Regions from separate parts of the Streptomyces sp. NPDC058289 genome, predicted to be linked through region 1. Evidence: riboswitches for the same ligand, from Rfam matches in the RefSeq annotation. Region 1 holds a riboswitch; the other holds the start of a gene.
What was found. A riboswitch is a leader RNA that binds a small molecule or an ion and turns the genes downstream of it on or off. The one in region 1 is predicted to bind ZMP and ZTP.
Positions count from the first base shown of each region.

Region 1 (8,724 bases):
ACCGCTCTCCCGACCGCACCGCCCTGGTCCAGATCTTCCAGGTGAGCGAGCCCGAACTGACCCCGCTCGCGGCCGTCCAGGGCGCCTCCACCTACCTGCGCGCCCAGACCACCGGCTACCGGGAGATCCGCGTGGGCCCGGCCCCGGGCGCCCCCGAGGGCGGGGAGCTGGTCTACGAGTACGACAGCGCGGAGTCGCACGGTCGGCGCCGCGGCGTGGAACGGGTCTTCGTCGCCGAGGACGGCAAGAAGTGGGCCGTCCTGACGGCCGGCCCGGCGGCCGACTGGACGCTCACCCAGTCCCACCACCAGGCCGCACTGACCGGCTTCCGCCCCGCGGGCGGCTGACACCGCCCGCGAGGGCTACTTGTACATCCCCGGGGTGTAGTGCCCCGGGGTCAGGCGGGTGGTGACGCCGATGCGGTTCCAGACGTTGATCGCGGCGATCAGGGCGATCACCTGGGCCAGCTCCTTCTCCTCGAAGTGCCGCGCGGCCCGCTCGTAGACCTCGTCGGGAACGAAACCGTCGGTCAGGACGGTCACGGCCTCCGTCAGCTCGATCGCGGCGAGCTCCTTCTCCGTGTAGAAGTGCCGCGACTCCTCCCAGGCGCCGAGCAGCAGCAGCCGCTCCACGTCCTCGCCCGCCGCGAGGGCGTCCTTGGAGTGCATGTCGATGCAGAAGGCGCAGTGGTTGATCTGGGAGGCGCGCAGTTTGACGAGCTCGACCAGGGCCGGGTCCAGCCCCTTGGCCGCGGCCGCGTCCAGGGCCACGGCGGCCTTGTAGAACTCCGGGGCGAGCTTCGCGAACTGCATGCGGGGGGTGTGTTCGGGTGCCTTCTCCGTGTGGGTCATGGCATCAGCCTAGGAGCCGGGCGGCCCGCCTATATGGTCCATATCCATGACGGAATCGTGGGCCACTTTCGGCGCCGACCTGCATCTGGAACCGGCCCCCGGGCGCGGTGTCCGGGCCGGGCTGACCGAGGCGCTGCGCGAGGCCGCGCGCAGCGGGCGGCTGGCCCCGGGGACCCGGCTGCCCTCCTCCCGGTCGCTCGCGGTGGACCTCGGGATCGCCCGCAACACCGTCGCCGAGGCCTATGCCGAGCTCGTCGCCGAAGGCTGGCTGACCGCGCGCCGGGGCTCCGGGACCCGGATCGCGGAGCGGGTCGGGGTCCGGGCCGGGGTCGGGGTGCGGCGTCCCGCGGCGGCCGTGCCCGTACGGCGCCCCGTGCGCGCGCAGACCTCGTACAGCCTGAAGCCCGGCTCCCCGGACCTGGGCGGCTTCCCGCGCGCCGCCTGGCTGGCGGCGGCCCGGCGGGCGCTGACCGAGGCCCCGAACGAGGCCTTCGGGTACGCGGACCCGCGCGGCCGGGTGGAGCTGCGGGAGGCACTCGCCGGGTACCTGGCGCGGGCCCGCGGGGTGTACGCCGACCCCGAACACATCGTGCTGTGCGCGGGCTTCGGCCAGGGCCTGCCGCTGCTCGCGAGGATGCTGCGGGCGCGCCGGATCCGGGAGATGGCGGTGGAGGGGTACGGGCTGGACGTGCACCGGGCGCTGCTGACCGGCGCCGGGCTGCGGACGCGGCCGCTGGCGGTGGACGGGGCGGGGGCCCGCACCACCGAGCTGGCCGGTTCGGGCGCGGGGGCGGTGCTGCTGACGCCGGCGCACCAGTTCCCGACGGGCGCCGCGCTGACGCCCGGGCGGCGGGCGGCGGCGGTGGACTGGGCCCGGTCCACGGGCGGGCTGATCCTGGAGGACGACTACGACGGGGAGTTCCGCTACGACCGCCAGCCGGTCGGCGCGCTCCAGGGACTGGACCCGGACCGGGTGGTGTACCTGGGCACGGCGAGCAAGTCCCTGGCGCCGGGGCTGCGCATGGGCTGGATGGTGGTGCCCGGGCCGCTGATGGACGAGGTGCTCGCGGTGAAGGACGGGAGCGACTGGAGCTCCAGCGCGCTGGACCAGCTGACGCTCGCGGAGTTCATCCGGTCGGGGGCGTACGACCGGCACGTGCGGGAGATGCGGCTGCGCTACCGGCGGCGGCGCGACGAGCTGGTGGCGGCCGTCGGGGACCGCGCGGTGGTCTCCGGCATCGCCGCGGGACTGCACGCGGTACTGGACCTCCCGCCGGGCGGCGAAAGGGCGGCCCTGCGGTCGGCCGCCTGGCAGGACCTGGGCCTGCTGCCGCTGTCCTTCTTTCGGCACCCGCAGGCGGCGATGCCCTCGCGCGAGGCCCTCGTCGTCGGCTTCGGGACCCCGTCCCAGAGTGCTTGGGCGCCCACCCTGGCCGCGCTGGTCGCTGCGCTCCCGTGACGAGGCCCTGCGGGGCTGTCCCCTACCCGCCCTTCGCCCGTTCCCCGGGCTCTGCCCGGACCCGGTCCTCAAACGCCGGACGGGCTGAAAGGACCCTGGGGCTCCGCCCCAGACCCCGGTCCTCCCCGGGGCTCAGTGGCCCGGCTCCGCCGGGGGTTCGCCGAAGCGGGCCAGGGCCAGGGCTCCGGCCACGGCCACCACGAAGCCCGCGATCGCCAGCCAGGTCAGGCCCTCGCGGGTGCGGTCGCCCAGCCAGGCCACGCCCACCACCGCCGGCCCGATCGTCTCGCCCAGCACCAGCCCGGCGGTCGCCGCCGTCACGGAGCCGCGCTGGAGCGCCGAGGTGAGCAGCAGGAAGGCGGAGCCGCCGCCGAGCAGCAGGGCGTAGAACGCCGGGTTCGACAGTGCGGAGAGCGAGATGTCGTCGATGAGCCGGACCGCCACCTCCACCACCCCGAAGCCCGTCCCGGCCGCCAGACCCAGCGTCAGCGCCCGGCTGCGGTCCGGCAGCCCGCCCGCCACGGCCCCGACCACCAGCACCAGCCCGGCCACCGCCAGCAGCCCCAGCTTCAGCGCGAGCGTGCCCCGGCCCGAGCCCTCTTCCCCGGACGCCAGCCCCAGCATCACCAGCCCCGCGCACACCACCGCGACCGCGCCCCACTCCGTCCCGCTCAGCCGCACCCGCAGCAGCCGCGCCGCGACCACCGCGGTCACCGCGAGGCTGGCCGCGAGGGCCGCGCCCACCGCGTAGATCGGGCTGTGCCGCAGGGCGATGATCTGGAGGACGAAGCCGACCCCGTCCAGCCCGAGTCCGGCGAGATAGCGCCACTGGCGCAGCGCCCGCAGGAGGAGGGCGGTGTCGACCCCGGAGCCCGTTCCCGGCTCCGCGGCCCGCGCCGCCACCGCCTGCAGAACCGACGCCGTGCCGAAGCAGACCGCCGCACCGAGCGCGCAAATCATCCCAATGAGCACGAACCGACTCTAGGTCACGGATCCCGCGTCGGCCGGATTCCGTCGGCCGGGGCGGCCGTTCTAGTCTGTGCGCAGCCGGCCACCCAGGGGGAGCGAACAGTCCATGGACAGCAGCAGCACCGACACCACGCGCACCAAACGCCGCATGCGCTCCGGCACGGTCGCCCTCGGCGGCATGGGCCTGCTCGCCGCGGCCCTGGTGGCCTGCGGCAGCAGCAACGAGCCCGACAAGCGCTGCGCGGACCGCGCCACCCTGGAGAAGCTGAACTCCAAGGAGTGCAAGAGCGGCGGCCGCGGCGCGTACTACTACGGCGGCACCGTCGCGAAGAACAAGGTCAGCGGCGGCAGCTTCGACAAGTCCGCCGTCACCCGCGGCGGCATCGGCGGCAGCCACAAGAGCTCCTCGGGCGGCTGATCCAGCGTGAAGCGCCACACCATCGAGCCCCGCCCCGACTGGCAGAAGACCGTCGAGGAGCAGGGGCTGATCTATCCCCTCACCCGCTACCCCGACGACTCCCTGCGCCCCTACTGGGACGAGAGCGCGTACTACTCCTTCACCCTCCCCGAGGTCGAGGCGCTGGAGAACGTCGTCGAGGAGCTGCACGCCATGTGTCTGGCGGCGGCCCAGCACATAGTCGACCACGACCGCTTCGCCGACCTCGGCATCACCGACCCGAAGCTCGCCGCGCTGATCGCCGAGTCCTGGCGGCGCCGCGCCGAACAGCCCTCGCTCTACGGCCGCTTCGACCTGCGCTACGACGGCTCCGGCAGCCCCGCCAAGATGCTGGAGTACAACGCCGACACGCCCACCTCCCTCGTGGAGGCGGCCAGCCCGCAGTGGTTCTGGATGGAGGAGCGCTTCCCCGGCGCCGACCAGTGGAACTCCCTCCACGAGCGGCTCGTCGACGCCTGGCGCCGCCAGGCGGAGCTGCTGCCGGCCGGCCCGGTGCACTTCGCGCACTCCGAGACCGACGAGCTCGGCGAGGACCTGATGACGGTCGCCTACCTCCAGGAGACCGCCGAGCAGGCCGGCATCGACACGCGGGAGCTGTCGGTGGAGCGGATCGGCTGGGACTCCCTGTCCGGCCGGTTCGTGGACGAGAAGCTGGGCTTCATCCGCGCGATCTTCAAGCTCTACCCGTGGGAGTGGCTGGCCACCGACGAGTTCGCCCCGCAGGTCCTCGGCACGTACGACCACGGCGGCGGCTCCGGCACCACCGCCTGGATCGAGCCCCTGTGGAAGATGCTGCTCTCCAACAAGGCGCTGCTGGCGGTCCTGTGGGAGCTCTTCCCGGAGCACCCGAACCTGCTGCCCGCCTACCTGGACGGCCCGCGCGAACTCGCCACGACCACCGGCTACGCGGCGAAGCCGCTGCTGGGCCGCGAGGGCGCGGGCGTCACCCTGCACCCGGTCGGCGGCGAGCCGTTCGCACCGGAGCAGGACGAGACGTACGTCTTCCAGGGCCTCGCCCCGCTGCCCGACTTCGACGGCAACCGGGTGGTGCTCGGCGCATGGGTCGTCGAGGACGAGGCGGCGGGTCTCGGCATCCGCGAATCGGCGGGGCCGGTCACGGACGAGTACGCCCGCTTCCTGCCCCACGTCATTCTCTAACGGCACGGCATCCTGTAGCTCTATGCGCCGAGGACCGACCTGAGCTGGTCCAGCCCCCAGTCCAGGTCCTCCTTGGAGATCACCAGCGGCGGCGCGATCCGGATCGTCGACCCGTGGGTGTCCTTGACCAGGACTCCGAGCCCCATCAGCTTCTCGGAGATCTCCCGGCCGGTGCCGCGCGCCGGGTCGATGTCCACGCCCGCCCACAGCCCGCGGCCCCGTACGGCGGTCACCGCGCCGCCGCCGACCATCAGGTTCAGCTCCCGGTGCAGGTGGTCGCCCAGCTCGGTGGCGCGCTGCTGGTACTCGCCGGTGCGCAGCATCGCGATGACCTCCAGGGCGACGGCGCAGGCCAGCGGGTTGCCGCCGAAGGTGGAGCCGTGCTCGCCCGGCTTGAACACGCCGAGCACGTCGAGGTCGGCCACCACCGCCGACACGGGCACGACCCCGCCGCCCAGCGCCTTGCCGAGGATGTACACGTCGGGGACGACCCCCTCGTGCTCGCACGCGAAGGTCTTCCCGGTGCGGCCCAGGCCCGACTGGATCTCGTCGGCCATGAACAGGACGTTCCGCTCGCGCGTCAGTTCCCGTACGCCCCGCAGGTATCCGGCGGGCGGCACGAGCACGCCGGCCTCGCCCTGGATCGGCTCCAGGAGCACGGCGACGGTGTTGGAGGTGACGGCGGCGGCGAGCGCGGTGAGGTCCCCGTACGGGACGATCTCGAAGCCGGGGGTGTACGGGCCGAAGTGGTCGCGGGCCTCGTGGTCGGTGGAGAACGAGACGATGGTCGTCGTGCGGCCGTGGAAGTTGTCGGCCGCCACCACGATCTTGGCGTGGCCGTCCGGTACGCCCTTGACCTCGTACCCCCACTTGCGGGCGGTCTTCACCGCCGTCTCCACGGCCTCCGCACCCGTGTTCATGGGCAGGACGGCCTCCTTGCCGCACAGTGCCGCGAGCTCGGTACAGAAGTCCGCGAAGCGGTCGTGGTGGAAGGCGCGCGAGGTCAGGGTGACCCGCTCCAGCTGGGCGCGGGCGGCGTCGAGCAGGCGGCGGTTGCCGTGGCCGAAGTTCAGGGCCGAGTAGCCCGCGAGCATGTCGAGGTAGCGGCGGCCCTCCACGTCGGTCATCCACGCGCCCTCCGCCGTGGCGACGACGACGGGCAGGGGGTGGTAGTTGTGCGCGCTGTGCGCGTCGGCGGAGCGGATGGCATCAGCAGTTGTCGACACGGGGTCTCCGATCGTCCGTCAAGCCGGTGACGAGGGTGGCGTCACTGTCCATCCTCGCTCGAATACCGGACGGAGAAACCTCATCTGCGGCGCGCCCGCTAAGGTGTCGGACACGCACGGCGACTGGCGCACGGAGAACCAACTCCGGGGGAGCCGTGCGCGCACGACCGCATACAGGGCCGCTCGCCTGGGCCTCGCGGGGACGAGATCCGACATCGACCCCGGAGGAGCCGCCATGAGCGCGAACCACCACCCGTACCGCCACCCCGCCCTGCTCGCGACCGACCCCGAGCTGGCGTCCTTCGTCGCCGCCGAGGAAACCCTCCAGGCGGAGACCCTCCGCCTCATCCCGAGCGAGAACTACGTGTCCTCGGCCGTGCTGGAGGCTTCCGGCACGGTGCTGCAGAACAAGTACAGCGAGGGCTACCCGGGCCGCCGGTACTACGAGGGCCAGCAGAACATCGACCGCATCGAGGCGCTGGCCGTGGAGCGGGCGAAGGGCCTCTTCGGGGTCGACCACGCCAACGTGCAGCCGTACTCCGGCTCCCCGGCGAACCTGGCCGTGTACCTGGCCTTCGCGAAGCCCGGCGACACCGTGATGGGCATGGCCCTGCCGATGGGCGGGCACCTGACGCACGGCTGGGGGGTGTCGGCGACGGGCTCCTGGTTCCGGGGCGTGCAGTACGGGGTCCAGGCCGACACGGGTCTCATCGACTACGACGCCGTACGGGAACTCGCGCTGGCGGAGCGGCCCAAGGTGATCTTCTGCGGCGGCACGGCGCTCCCGCGCACGATCGACTTCGAGGCGTTCGCGTCGATCGCGAAGGAGGCGGGCTCGGTCCTCGTCGCCGACGTCGCCCACATCGCCGGCCTGATCGCGGGCGGGGCCCACCCGTCCCCGGCGGGTCACGTGGACGTGATCTCGACGACCACCCACAAGACCCTGCGCGGTCCGCGCGGGGCGATGCTGATGTGCCGCGAGGAGCACGCGAAGGCCATCGACAAGGCGGTCTTCCCCGGCCTCCAGGGCGGCCCGCACAACCAGACGACGGCCGGCATCGCGGTGGCGCTGCACGAGGCGGCGCAGCCCTCGTTCGTGTCGTACGCGCACGCGGTCGTGGCCAACGCGAAGGCGCTGGCCGCGGCTCTGCTGGAGCGGGGCTTCGATCTGGTCTCGGGCGGTACGGACAACCACCTGATCCTGATCGACCTGACCGGGAAGTCGGTGTCCGGCAAGATCGCGGCGAAGGCGCTGGACCGGGCCGGGATCGTCGTGAACTACAACACGGTGCCGTTCGACCCGCGCAAGCCGTTCGACCCGTCGGGTATCCGGATCGGTACGCCGTCGCTGACTTCGCGGGGGCTTCGCGCCGAGCACATGGCCGTGGTCGCCGACTGGATCGAGCGTGCGGTCACCGCTGCGGCGAAGGGTGACGAGCCGGCCCTGGGCGCCATCCGGGCCGAGGTGGCCGACCTCATGGCGGCCTTCCCGGCCCCGGGCCTCCCGGTCGCCTGACCCTCCGGGTGGGGGGCCGGTCCCTGCGGGGGCCGTCCCCTACCCGCCCTTCCCCCGTTCCCCGGGCTCCGCCCGGACCCCCCTGGGGCTCCGCCCCAGACCCCGGTCCTCAAACGCCGGACGGCTGAAAAGCCCTGGGGCTCCGCCCCGGATCCCGCGCCTCGAACGCCGGACGGCTGAAAAGCCCTGGGGCTCCGCCCCGGACCCCGCGCCCCGAAAGCCGGCGAGAATCCAGCCCCGCCGGCGTTTGACGCGCGGGTGTGGCGGCGCCCAGGGAGCTCCGCGCAGCGGGCTCGCCTCCGGCTCCGACCCCGGCTCCGCGCAGCGGTGGTCGACAGGTGCCGGGAGGAGGGAAAGCGGTCGCTCGGCCGAGGCAAGATCCGGACGGGCCGCTACCGCCCGGTACCCGTGCGGGGGTGGGGCGGGGGCGGAGCGACCCGCCCGGTTCCGGCCAGTGGCGGGGCCGAGCCCCGTGTCACACCTGAGAGAATGGGGCCATGGCTTCTGATCGTCCTCGCGCGCTCTCCGGCATCCAGCCCACCTCCGGTTCGTTCCACCTCGGGAACTACCTCGGAGCCATCCGGCAGTACGTCGCCCTGCAGGAGACGCACGACGCCTTCTACATGGTCGTCGACCTGCACGCGATCACCATGCCGCAGGATCCGAAGGATCTCCGCGCGAACACCAGGCTCTCCGCCGCGCAGCTCCTCGCCGCCGGTCTCGACCCCGAGCGCTGCACGCTCTTCATCCAGAGCCACGTGCCCGAGCACGCGCAGCTCGGCTGGGTCATGAACTGCATCACCGGTTTCGGCGAGGCCAGCCGGATGACCCAGTTCAAGGACAAGTCCGCGAAGTCGGGCGCCAACAACGCCACCGTCGGCCTGTTCACGTACCCGATCCTCCAGGTCGCCGACATCCTGCTCTACCAGGCGAACGCCGTCCCGGTCGGCGAGGACCAGCGTCAGCACATCGAGCTGACCCGGGACCTGGCCGAGCGCTTCAACCAGCGCTTCGGGCAGACCTTCACCCTCCCCGCCGCGCACATCGTCAAGGAGGTCGCGAAGATCTACGACCTCCAGGACCCGGCG
Region 1 is NZ_JBHVYI010000032.1:66,374-75,097, reverse strand. Features, by position in the region: gene ACFVX6_RS18670 (hypothetical protein) at 1-347, shown strand, start outside; gene ACFVX6_RS18665 (carboxymuconolactone decarboxylase family protein) at 363-851, opposite strand; gene ACFVX6_RS18660 (PLP-dependent aminotransferase family protein) at 898-2,310, shown strand; gene ACFVX6_RS18655 (hypothetical protein) at 2,443-3,270, opposite strand; gene ACFVX6_RS18650 (hypothetical protein) at 3,386-3,697, shown strand; gene ACFVX6_RS18645 (glutathionylspermidine synthase family protein) at 3,704-4,894, shown strand; gene rocD (ornithine--oxo-acid transaminase) at 4,915-6,120, opposite strand; ZMP/ZTP riboswitch at 6,230-6,320, shown strand; gene glyA (serine hydroxymethyltransferase) at 6,356-7,636, shown strand; gene trpS (tryptophan--tRNA ligase) at 8,134-8,724, shown strand, end outside.

Region 2 (8,724 bases), on a different contig from region 1:
GGGCGCGGTGATCGCCGCGGTGCTGATCGTCAAGGCGCCGACGTTGAGACGGGGCTGGGAGCAGCCCCTGATGCGGGCCGTGTGCACGCTCCTCGTCGGGGGGTCGCTCGCGGTCATCCTCTCGGCGCCGCCGACGATCGTGGCCGTCAACCGGCTGACCGGCGTCGTCAACTTCTCGGCTCCCCTGGTGTACAGCCTGCTCACGGCCTTCTCGGGCGCCTGTGTCGTGGTGATCCTGCACTGGAGCGGGACCCCGGCCGCCGTCGTGCGCCGGGCCACCCGGCTGACGGTGGCCGCGTACGGCACGGTGGTGGTGGCGATCGTGACCCTGTTCGCCCTGGGCGAGGCTCCCGTCGAGCGGCTGCGCGACATGGACACGTACTACGCCCACACGCCGTTCCTGCGCGAGATGATCATCTGCTATCTGACGGCGCACACCGTGGGCAGCACCGCACTCACGGTGCTGTGCCGGAAGTGGCTGCGCCGCCTGTCCCCCTCGATGCTGCCGCTGCGCCCGCTCCGTACGGGACTCGCCCTGCTGATGCTGGGAGGCGCCTTCGACCTGGCCTTCCTTGCTGCGAAGTGGACGGCGATGGCTGCGCGCTGGAGCGGCCGGGACCTGGACCACCTGTCCACCACCGTGGCCCCGCCGCTGGCCGCGGCGGCGGCCCTGTTCGTGGGCGCCGGATTCCTGGTGCCGCTGGTCGGCGGTTCGGCTCCGTGGAAGGACTACTGCCGCTACCGGCGGCTGCGGCCGCTCTGGGCGGCGTTGCGCGGGTTCTCGCCGGGCGGGCTGCGGCCGGTGCCGCTGACCTGGTGGTCACCGGTCGGAATCCGGCTGGTCCACCGCGAATCGGTGATCGACGACGGCATCCTGGCGCTCGGGTGCTGGTTCGACCCCGCCGTGCGCGAGGAGGCGTACGGGGCCGCGCGCGCTCAGGGCCGGTCCGAGGAGGAGGCCGCCCTCGTGTCGGACGCGGCCATGCTGGCGGCGGCCTGCCGCCACCGTGCGGAGGCCGACCGGGCGGAGGTCCACCGTGCGGAGGCCGGCCAGGAGACCGGCCAGGAGACCGCCCCCGCGGCCGGGGCCCACCCCGACTTCCCAGGCGCGTACCGTCTGGACTCCCGCCCGCTGACCGAGCTGGCCCACGCGTTCCAGACCTCCCCGATCGTGGCCAGGGCCCGCAACCGGGCCACGCGTTCCTGACCGCGGGCCTCGTGCGGGGGCCCGGTCAGGCCGCGACCGCCACCGTTTCGCGGGCCGCGGCCGCCTCGCCCGTCAGGACCTTGAGCCGCTTGGTGAAGAAGACCATGACCGCGCCGGCCGCGATCACCATGGCGCCCTGCCACAGGAAGTTCCAGCTCTGTCCGATGACCGCGTCGAGCCGGGGCAGCTGCGCGCCGATCGCGTCGCCGGTGGCGGCGGCGAGGAACCAGACGCCCATCATCTGATTGGTGAAGGCCCGCGGGGCGAGCTTGGTGGTGACCGAGAGGCCCACCGGGCTCAGGCACATCTCGCCCATCACCTGGATCACGTACACGCCCACCAGCCACATAAGCGAAACCTTGACCCCGCTGGAGGCGATGGCCGCGGCGCCCGACATGACCACGAAGGAGGCGCCGGTCAGCAGCAGGGCCACGCCGAACTTGAACGGGGTGCTCATGTGCTTGCCCCGGCGCACCCAGAAGGCGGCGAAGACGGGGGCCAGGATGATCACGAACAGCGAGGGCAGCGACTGCGTCCAGCTGGCCGGGATGTGCCGGCCGAACAGGGACAGGTCGGTCTTCTGGGCGGCGAACAGGTTCAGCTCGTTGCCCATCTGGTCGTAGACCAGCCAGAACAGCGTGGCGGCCAGGAAGAGCCAGACGTACGCCCGCAGCCGGGTCTTCTCGACCCGGTCGATCTTGGGGCTGCGGTACATCGAGAGCAGCACGCCCGCCGGGACCACCACGGCGACGACCGTCAGCACGAAGGTGATGTTGTCGATGCTCAGCGCGTGCGAGGCGGCCAGCAGGGTGACCAGTACGGCGGTGAAGACCAGACCGTACGAGGAGGACCTGCGCACCTTGGCCCGCTCGGCGGGGGTGAGCCGGACCACGGGCTCGGCGCGCAGCTGCTCCGACAGGCGCCGACCGCCCAGGACGTACTGGACCAGGCCGAGGGCCATGCCGACGGCGGCGGCGCCGAAGCCGAGGTGCCAGTTGACCTCCTCGCCGAGGTAGCCGACGACGAGCGGGGCGATGACGGCACCGAGGTTGATGCCCATGTAGAAGATCGAGTAGCCGGCGTCGCGCCGCTGGTCGTCGTCGGCGGCGTACAGCCGGCCGACCAGCGCGGAGATGTTCGGCTTGAGCAGGCCGGTGCCGATGACGATGAGGACCAGGCCGGGCCAGACGAAGACCGGGTTCGGGACGGCCATCAGGACGTGGCCGGCCATGATGACCACGCCGCCCCACAGGACGGCCCGCCGGGCGCCGAGGAACCGGTCGGCGATCCAGCCGCCGGGCAGCGCCAGCAGCGAGATCATGGCCATGTAGACGCCTTCCACGGCCTCCGCGGTGCCCTCGTGGAGTCCCATGCCCCCGTGGCCGCGGGAGGCGGCGAGGAAGTGCACGAGGATGGCGACCATGCCGTAGAGGCTGAAACGCTCCCACAGCTCGGCGAGGACGAGGGTGGCGAGCCCGCGCGGGTGGCGCTTCCCGCCCACCGCCGCCGCGTCCGGTGCTGCGTCCAACGCCGGGGGCTTGCGCATATCCATCGAAGGCTTCACATATTCATTGGAGCCCTGTCGCGCCGGACCGGGATCGGTCGTTCGGCCCGTTACCGCGGGAAACGGAACGCCCCGGACCGAAGGGCCCGGGGCGTTCGTCGTACCGAGGGGAGCGGGGCGCGGGTCAGAGGTCCGCGAGGGCCAGGCCGGCCTGCGCGGCGGCGGCCTGCACGGTCTGCTCCAGCAGCACCGCGATGGTCATCGGGCCGACGCCGCCCGGGACCGGGGTGATCAGCGAGGCGCGGGCGGCGGCCGACTCGAAGTGGACGTCGCCGACGTTGCCCTCGTTGTAGCCGGCGTCCAGGACCACGGCGCCCGGCTTGATGTCCTCGCCGCGGATGAACTCGGCCTTGCCCACGGCGGCGACCAGCACGTCCGCCTGACGGACGATGGACGGCAGGTCCACGGTGCGGGAGTGGCAGTAGGTGACGGTGGCGTTCTGCTCCAGCAGCAGCATCCCGGCGGGCTTGCCCAGGATCGCGCTGCGCCCGACGACCACGGCGTGCTTCCCGGTCAGGTCCACGTCGTAGGCCGCCAGCAGCCGCATGATGCCGCCGGGGGTGCAGGAGACGAAGCCCGGCAGTCCGAAGCCCATGGCGGCGAAGGAGTGCATGGTGACCCCGTCGACGTCCTTGCCCGGGGCGATGGCCTCGAAGGCGGCGCGCTCGTCGATGTGGTGCGGGACGGGGTGCTGGAGCAGGATGCCGCTGATCTCCGGGTCCTCGGAGAGCGCGGTCAGGGTGGCGACGAGCTCCTCGGTGGTCGTCGCGGCCGGCAGCTCCACGTGGCGGGAGGTGATCCCGGCCTTGGCGCAGCGGTTCTGCTTCATGCGGACGTAGGTGACGGACGCGGGGTCCTCGCCGACCAGCACGGTCGCCAGACAGGGGGCCGTTCCGGTGCGCTCGGTGATCTTCGCGGCGTACTCGGCGGTCTGCTCCGAGATGCGGCGGGCGAGGGCGGTGCCGTCCATCAGCACGGCGGTCCGCTCCGGCTGGTCGCCGTGGGCTCCGGGGGCGGTCTGGGCGCCGGGAACGGCCGGGGTGGTGGAAACGGTCGGGGCAGTCGTCTGAGTTGTCATCGGGGCTCCTGAGCGTCGCTGCGGGATCGCGGTTCGCCCAGGCGCGCGGCAGTCGACGTACGGGCGTACGCCGGGCCGCTCCCCGGTGGTGATCCACCCGAACGCCAGTCACGGCCCGCCGCCCAGTGTAGGCGAACCCCCGGCGGGTCACCGGCAGGGGCCGTGGCGGGGCCCGCGCCCGGCAATCCGGTGGATGACCGGGCCCGGACCTGGGACGATCGAGACATGACGCGCACTTTCGACCATCTCGTCGCCGAAGCGGAATCCGTCTCCGTGGACGGCTGGGACTTCTCCTGGCTCGACGGCCGCGCCACCGAGCAACGCCCCTCCTGGGGCTACCAGCGCCTCCTGGCGCGGCGCCTGGCACAGGTCGACTCCGCCCTGGACATCCAGACCGGCGGCGGAGAGGTGCTCGCCGGAGCCGGGCCCCTGCCCCGGCTGACGGTGGCCACCGAATCGTGGCCGCCAAACATCAATAAAGCGACAAGGCGTCTTCACCCGCTGGGCGCGGTGGTGGTCGCGGACTTTGACGAGCCGCCGTTGCCGTTCGGCGACGGGGCCTTCGAGTTCGTCTCCAGCCGGCATCCGGTGACGATCTGGTGGGAGGAGATCGCGCGGGTGCTGAAGCCCGGCGGCACGTACCTCTCCCAGCAGGTCGGCCCGGCGAGCGTTTTCGAGCTCGTGGAGTACTTCCTGGGCCCGCAGCCGGAGGAGGTCCGGCGGGGCCGGCACCCCGACGACGCGGTCGCCGAGGCCACGAAAGCGGGGCTGGAGGTGGTCGATCTGCGCTCCGAGCGGCTGCGGACGGAGTTCCACGACATCGGAGCCGTGATCTACTTTCTGAGGAAGGTGATCTGGATGGTGCCGGGCTTCACGGTCGGGCAGCATCGGGACCGGTTGCGCGAGCTGCACGAACAGATCGAGCGCGAAGGCCCGTTCGTCGCACACACCGCCCGTTTTCTCATCGAGGCCCGCAAAACGGGCTGACAAAACGGACGGACGCGACCACCCGCGACCGGCCCCCCGGTCACAGCGTGGCGCAGGTCACTCAATTCAGCGCGTAACGAATCTACTCGGGCATGCGATGAACCGACAGGTGTCCTCGTGCGGCCCGGAATACAGACCCCCCTCGGGTCTGTTTCCCGAGTTCGCGCGATGATGTCCCGCCACCCCTTATCTGTTCGCAACGAGAGGCTCCTTGTGTCGCTCAGCCCGTCCCGTACGTTCCCCACGGAGATCGCCGAATCCGAGGCCCTGGTCGCGCTTGTCGAGCGTGGCCGCGAGCAGGGTCACATCAACGGTGATGACGTGCGCCAGGCCTTCGAGGCCGGCCGCATCCCGGTGGACCAGTGGAAGCGGGTCCTGCGCAGCCTGAACCAGGTCCTGGACGAGGAGGGCGTCGCGCTGCACGTCAGTGCCGCCCCCGCCACGAAGGCTCCCGCCAAGAAGGCGCGCAAGGCGGCCGCCGCCCCGGCGCGCACCGTCGCCAAGAAGGCTGCCGCCCCGCCGCGCCTCATCGGTGCGCGCAAGACGGCCGCCACCACCCCCGCCGCGGCGATATCCGACCCGTCGGCCTCCGGGACCGAGGAGGAGGTGGCGGCAGAGGCCGCCACCGCGCCGAAGAAGCGGACGGTCAAGAAGACCGCCGTCAAGAAGACCGCCGTGAAGAAGACGGCCGCCACGAAGAAGACCGCCAAGGACGGCGACGAGGGCGACGCCCCCGTCGCCCTGGGCGAGGACTGGGCGGCCGAGGACCTGGACGAGGGCGACGAGAAGGAGACGCCCAAGACGGGCGGCAGCGCCGGCTTCGTCCTGTCCGACGACGACGAGGACGACGCTCCGGCCCAGACCGTCATGGTCGCCGGCGCCACCGCCGACCCCGTCAAGGACTACCTCAAGCTCATCGGCAAGGTGCCGCTGCTCAACGCCGAGCAGGAGGTGGAGCTCGCCAAGCGCATCGAGGCCGGTCTCTTCTCCGAGTACAAGCTCGAAGAGGAGGAGGACCACAAGCCCGCGTTCAAGCGCGAGCTGGAGATCCTCGTCGAGGACGGCCGCCGGGCCAAGAACCACCTGCTGGAGGCCAACCTCCGCCTCGTGGTCTCCCTCGCCAAGCGCTACACCGGCCGCGGCATGCTCTTCCTGGACCTGATCCAGGAAGGCAACGTCGGTCTGATCCGCGCCGTGGAGAAGTTCGACTACACCAAGGGCTTCAAGTTCTCCACGTACGCGACCTGGTGGATCCGGCAGGCGATCACGCGTGCCATGGCCGACCAGTCGCGCACCATCCGCATCCCCGTCCACATGGTCGAGATCATCAACAAGCTGGCCCGTGTCCAGCGCCAGATGCTCCAGGACCTCGGCCGGGAGCCCACTCCGGAGGAGCTGGGCAAGGAACTCGACATGACCCCCGAGAAGGTCATCGAGGTCCAGAAGTACGGCCGCGAGCCGATCTCCCTGCACACCCCGCTGGGTGAGGAGGGCGACAGCGAGTTCGGTGACCTCATCGAGGACTCCGAGGCGGTCGTGCCGGCCGACGCGGTCTCCTTCACCTTCCTCCAGGAGCAGCTCCAGTCCATTCTGGGCACGCTCTCGGAGCGCGAGGCGGGCGTGGTCTCCATGCGCTACGGCCTCAACGACGGCCAGCCGAAGACCCTCGACGAGATCGGCCGCGTGTACGGGGTCACCCGTGAGCGCATCCGCCAGATCGAGTCGAAGACCATGTCGAAGCTCCGCCACCCGTCGCGCTCGCAGGTGCTGCGCGACTACCTCGACTAAACCTTCAGGTCAGTCGGAAGACCGGCCCTCGGGGCGCGAACGGCAGGGAGGCACCCTGCGGGATCAGATAGGCGTGCTCGCGCCGGATCCGCAGGGTGTCGCACCCGCCGTCCGTGATCACGAGGACCGGCGCCCCGGGCGGGAAGTCCTCCGCCCGGTGCAGCAGGTCGATGCCCGGTTGCAGAACCGTGCCGCCCCGTCCGCGGACCCGGACCCGCCCGGCGATCTCGGTCGGTGGCAGATAGCCCGCGTCGTACGGCGCCGCGTCGCAGAACACGACGCGTGCCGCCGGTACGTCGCGGGCTTCCGCGTACGAGGCGATCGCGCCCAGCGCCTTGCCGAGCAGGGCGGCGTTCATCGACCCCGAGGTGTCGAGGACCACGCCGAAGGTGCAGCGGGCGGTCTCCTCCGGCGGGAAGTACCGGCCCGCGCGCGGGATGTCCGGCGTCGAGGCCTGCCTGCGGGCCGGGCGGGCGTAGGACCGTACGGCCACGGGCCGCGGCACGTACTCGTCGAACCAGCGGGCGAGCGCCGCGTCCCACGGCACCGGCGGGTGGGCCAGCGCCCGGATCTCCTGGATGAGCCCGGCGGGCAGCAGTCCGCGCTCCCCGTACGCGTGCAGGTCGAAGCCCTGGACCAGGCCGCGCCGGTAGAAGTCGTCAAGGTCCGTGTACGGGCAGCTGCCCGAGTGGGGCAGCGGCTCGCCCAGGATGTCCCCGCGGCCCTTGCCGCGCAGGGTGGCGAGGCGGCGCATGCGGCGCAGGTCGGAGGTGATCCGGTCGTAGACCTCCTCGACGGAGAGGCCTTTCAGCGCCGGGTCGTGGAGCAGCCCCTCGGGCATCTCGCCGACGTCCATCTCCACGAGCCAGCCGTTGACCACGTAGTCGGCGGCCACGTTGTGCAGGTACGGGTCGCGGGCGCCGCGGCGCTCCCCGTGGCGCAGGGCGGCGTGCAGCATCTCGTGGGCCAGGATGAACCGCCATTCCCCGTCGGCGAAGCTGCGCAGCGGGTTGACGTAGATCTCCCCGGCGCTCGCGCTGACGGCGGCGATGTCGATGCCCTGGGCGCGGGCCAGTTCTGCGTCGGCGACGATCTTCAGCCCGGCGGCGAGACCCCCGAGCAGCGGGTACGAGGACACGAACCAGTTCAGGGCCCGGTCCCACGGGTGGAGGCGGACGCGCTCCCCGGTGACCCGGTCGCGGCGGCCGCCGGCCACGTCCATGGCGGCCGAGACGCTGCGGGTCAGGGCGTGCGCGAAGGCGGTCTCCCAGTCGGGGACGGCCGTGTTCCACGCCCTCCAGGTCACCAGGACCTGGTCGGGGTGATCTCCGGCGGTGCCGCAGTTCTCGTGGGCCGCGGGGATGCCGTCGCGGCGCCAGCGGGCGGCGAGCAGGTCCTCGTCACCGCCGGGGTGCTCGGCGGGCAGGCGGTCCGGGGTCCAGCCGGGTGCGAAGCTCGCCAGGAAGCGGTTGACGACGGCGCAGCGGGCGGCCAGGTCGAAGCGGTCGGGCTGGGGGCGGTCCTCGTCCTTGGCGGCGGGGACGTGTCCGAAGCCGAGGTGGAGCAGCGCGTGGGAGAGCGTCCAGGCCCATTCCTCGGGCGTGGCGCGCTTGGTGGGGTGGACGTGGACGGTGCCGTTGGAGTCGACGGCCGCCAGTCCCCCGGCGGGGGTGGCCGCGCACTTGGCCTGACGGCAGATGGTGGCGGAGACGGCGGCGAGCGCCGGGTTCCGCTTGACCAGGGCGAGGCCCTCGGCGAAGGCCTGGGCGGCCGGGTCGGGCTTGGCGTTGCCGGTGCTCTTGCGGGTGCTGCGGGTGGTGCGGGTCACCGGCGGGCCTCGACCAGGCGCGGCATGTCGCGGGCCGCTTCGACGAGGAACCAGGCGGGCAGCACGGGCAGGCCGTCGGCGTCGTCGGCGATGACGGTCTGGGCGACCTCGACGGAGATCTCGGCGAGCTGGACGAGGAGGGACTTGGCCCGGTAGGCGGTCTGCCGGACGGCGGGCGAGACGTGTTCGCGCTGTGCGGGCAGCTCCTTGACCAGCCGACCGCGGAAGGCGTCGGCCAGGTAGTAGAGCAGGTCGCGGTCGGCGAGGCGGGT
Region 2 is NZ_JBHVYI010000005.1:11,132-19,855, forward strand. Features, by position in the region: gene ACFVX6_RS03520 (MAB_1171c family putative transporter) at 1-1,207, shown strand, start outside; gene ACFVX6_RS03525 (peptide MFS transporter) at 1,233-2,735, opposite strand; gene ACFVX6_RS03530 (bifunctional 5,10-methylenetetrahydrofolate dehydrogenase/5,10-methenyltetrahydrofolate cyclohydrolase) at 2,896-3,741, opposite strand; ZMP/ZTP riboswitch at 3,878-3,971, opposite strand; gene ACFVX6_RS03535 (class I SAM-dependent methyltransferase) at 4,075-4,836, shown strand; gene ACFVX6_RS03540 (RNA polymerase sigma factor) at 5,050-6,624, shown strand; gene ACFVX6_RS03545 (hypothetical protein) at 6,629-8,452, opposite strand; gene ACFVX6_RS03550 (ATP-binding protein) at 8,449-8,724, opposite strand, start outside.
Region 2: it holds a riboswitch for ZMP and ZTP, as region 1 does, so the genes downstream of both, ACFVX6_RS03530 (bifunctional 5,10-methylenetetrahydrofolate dehydrogenase/5,10-methenyltetrahydrofolate cyclohydrolase) here and glyA (serine hydroxymethyltransferase) in region 1, are expected to answer to the same signal.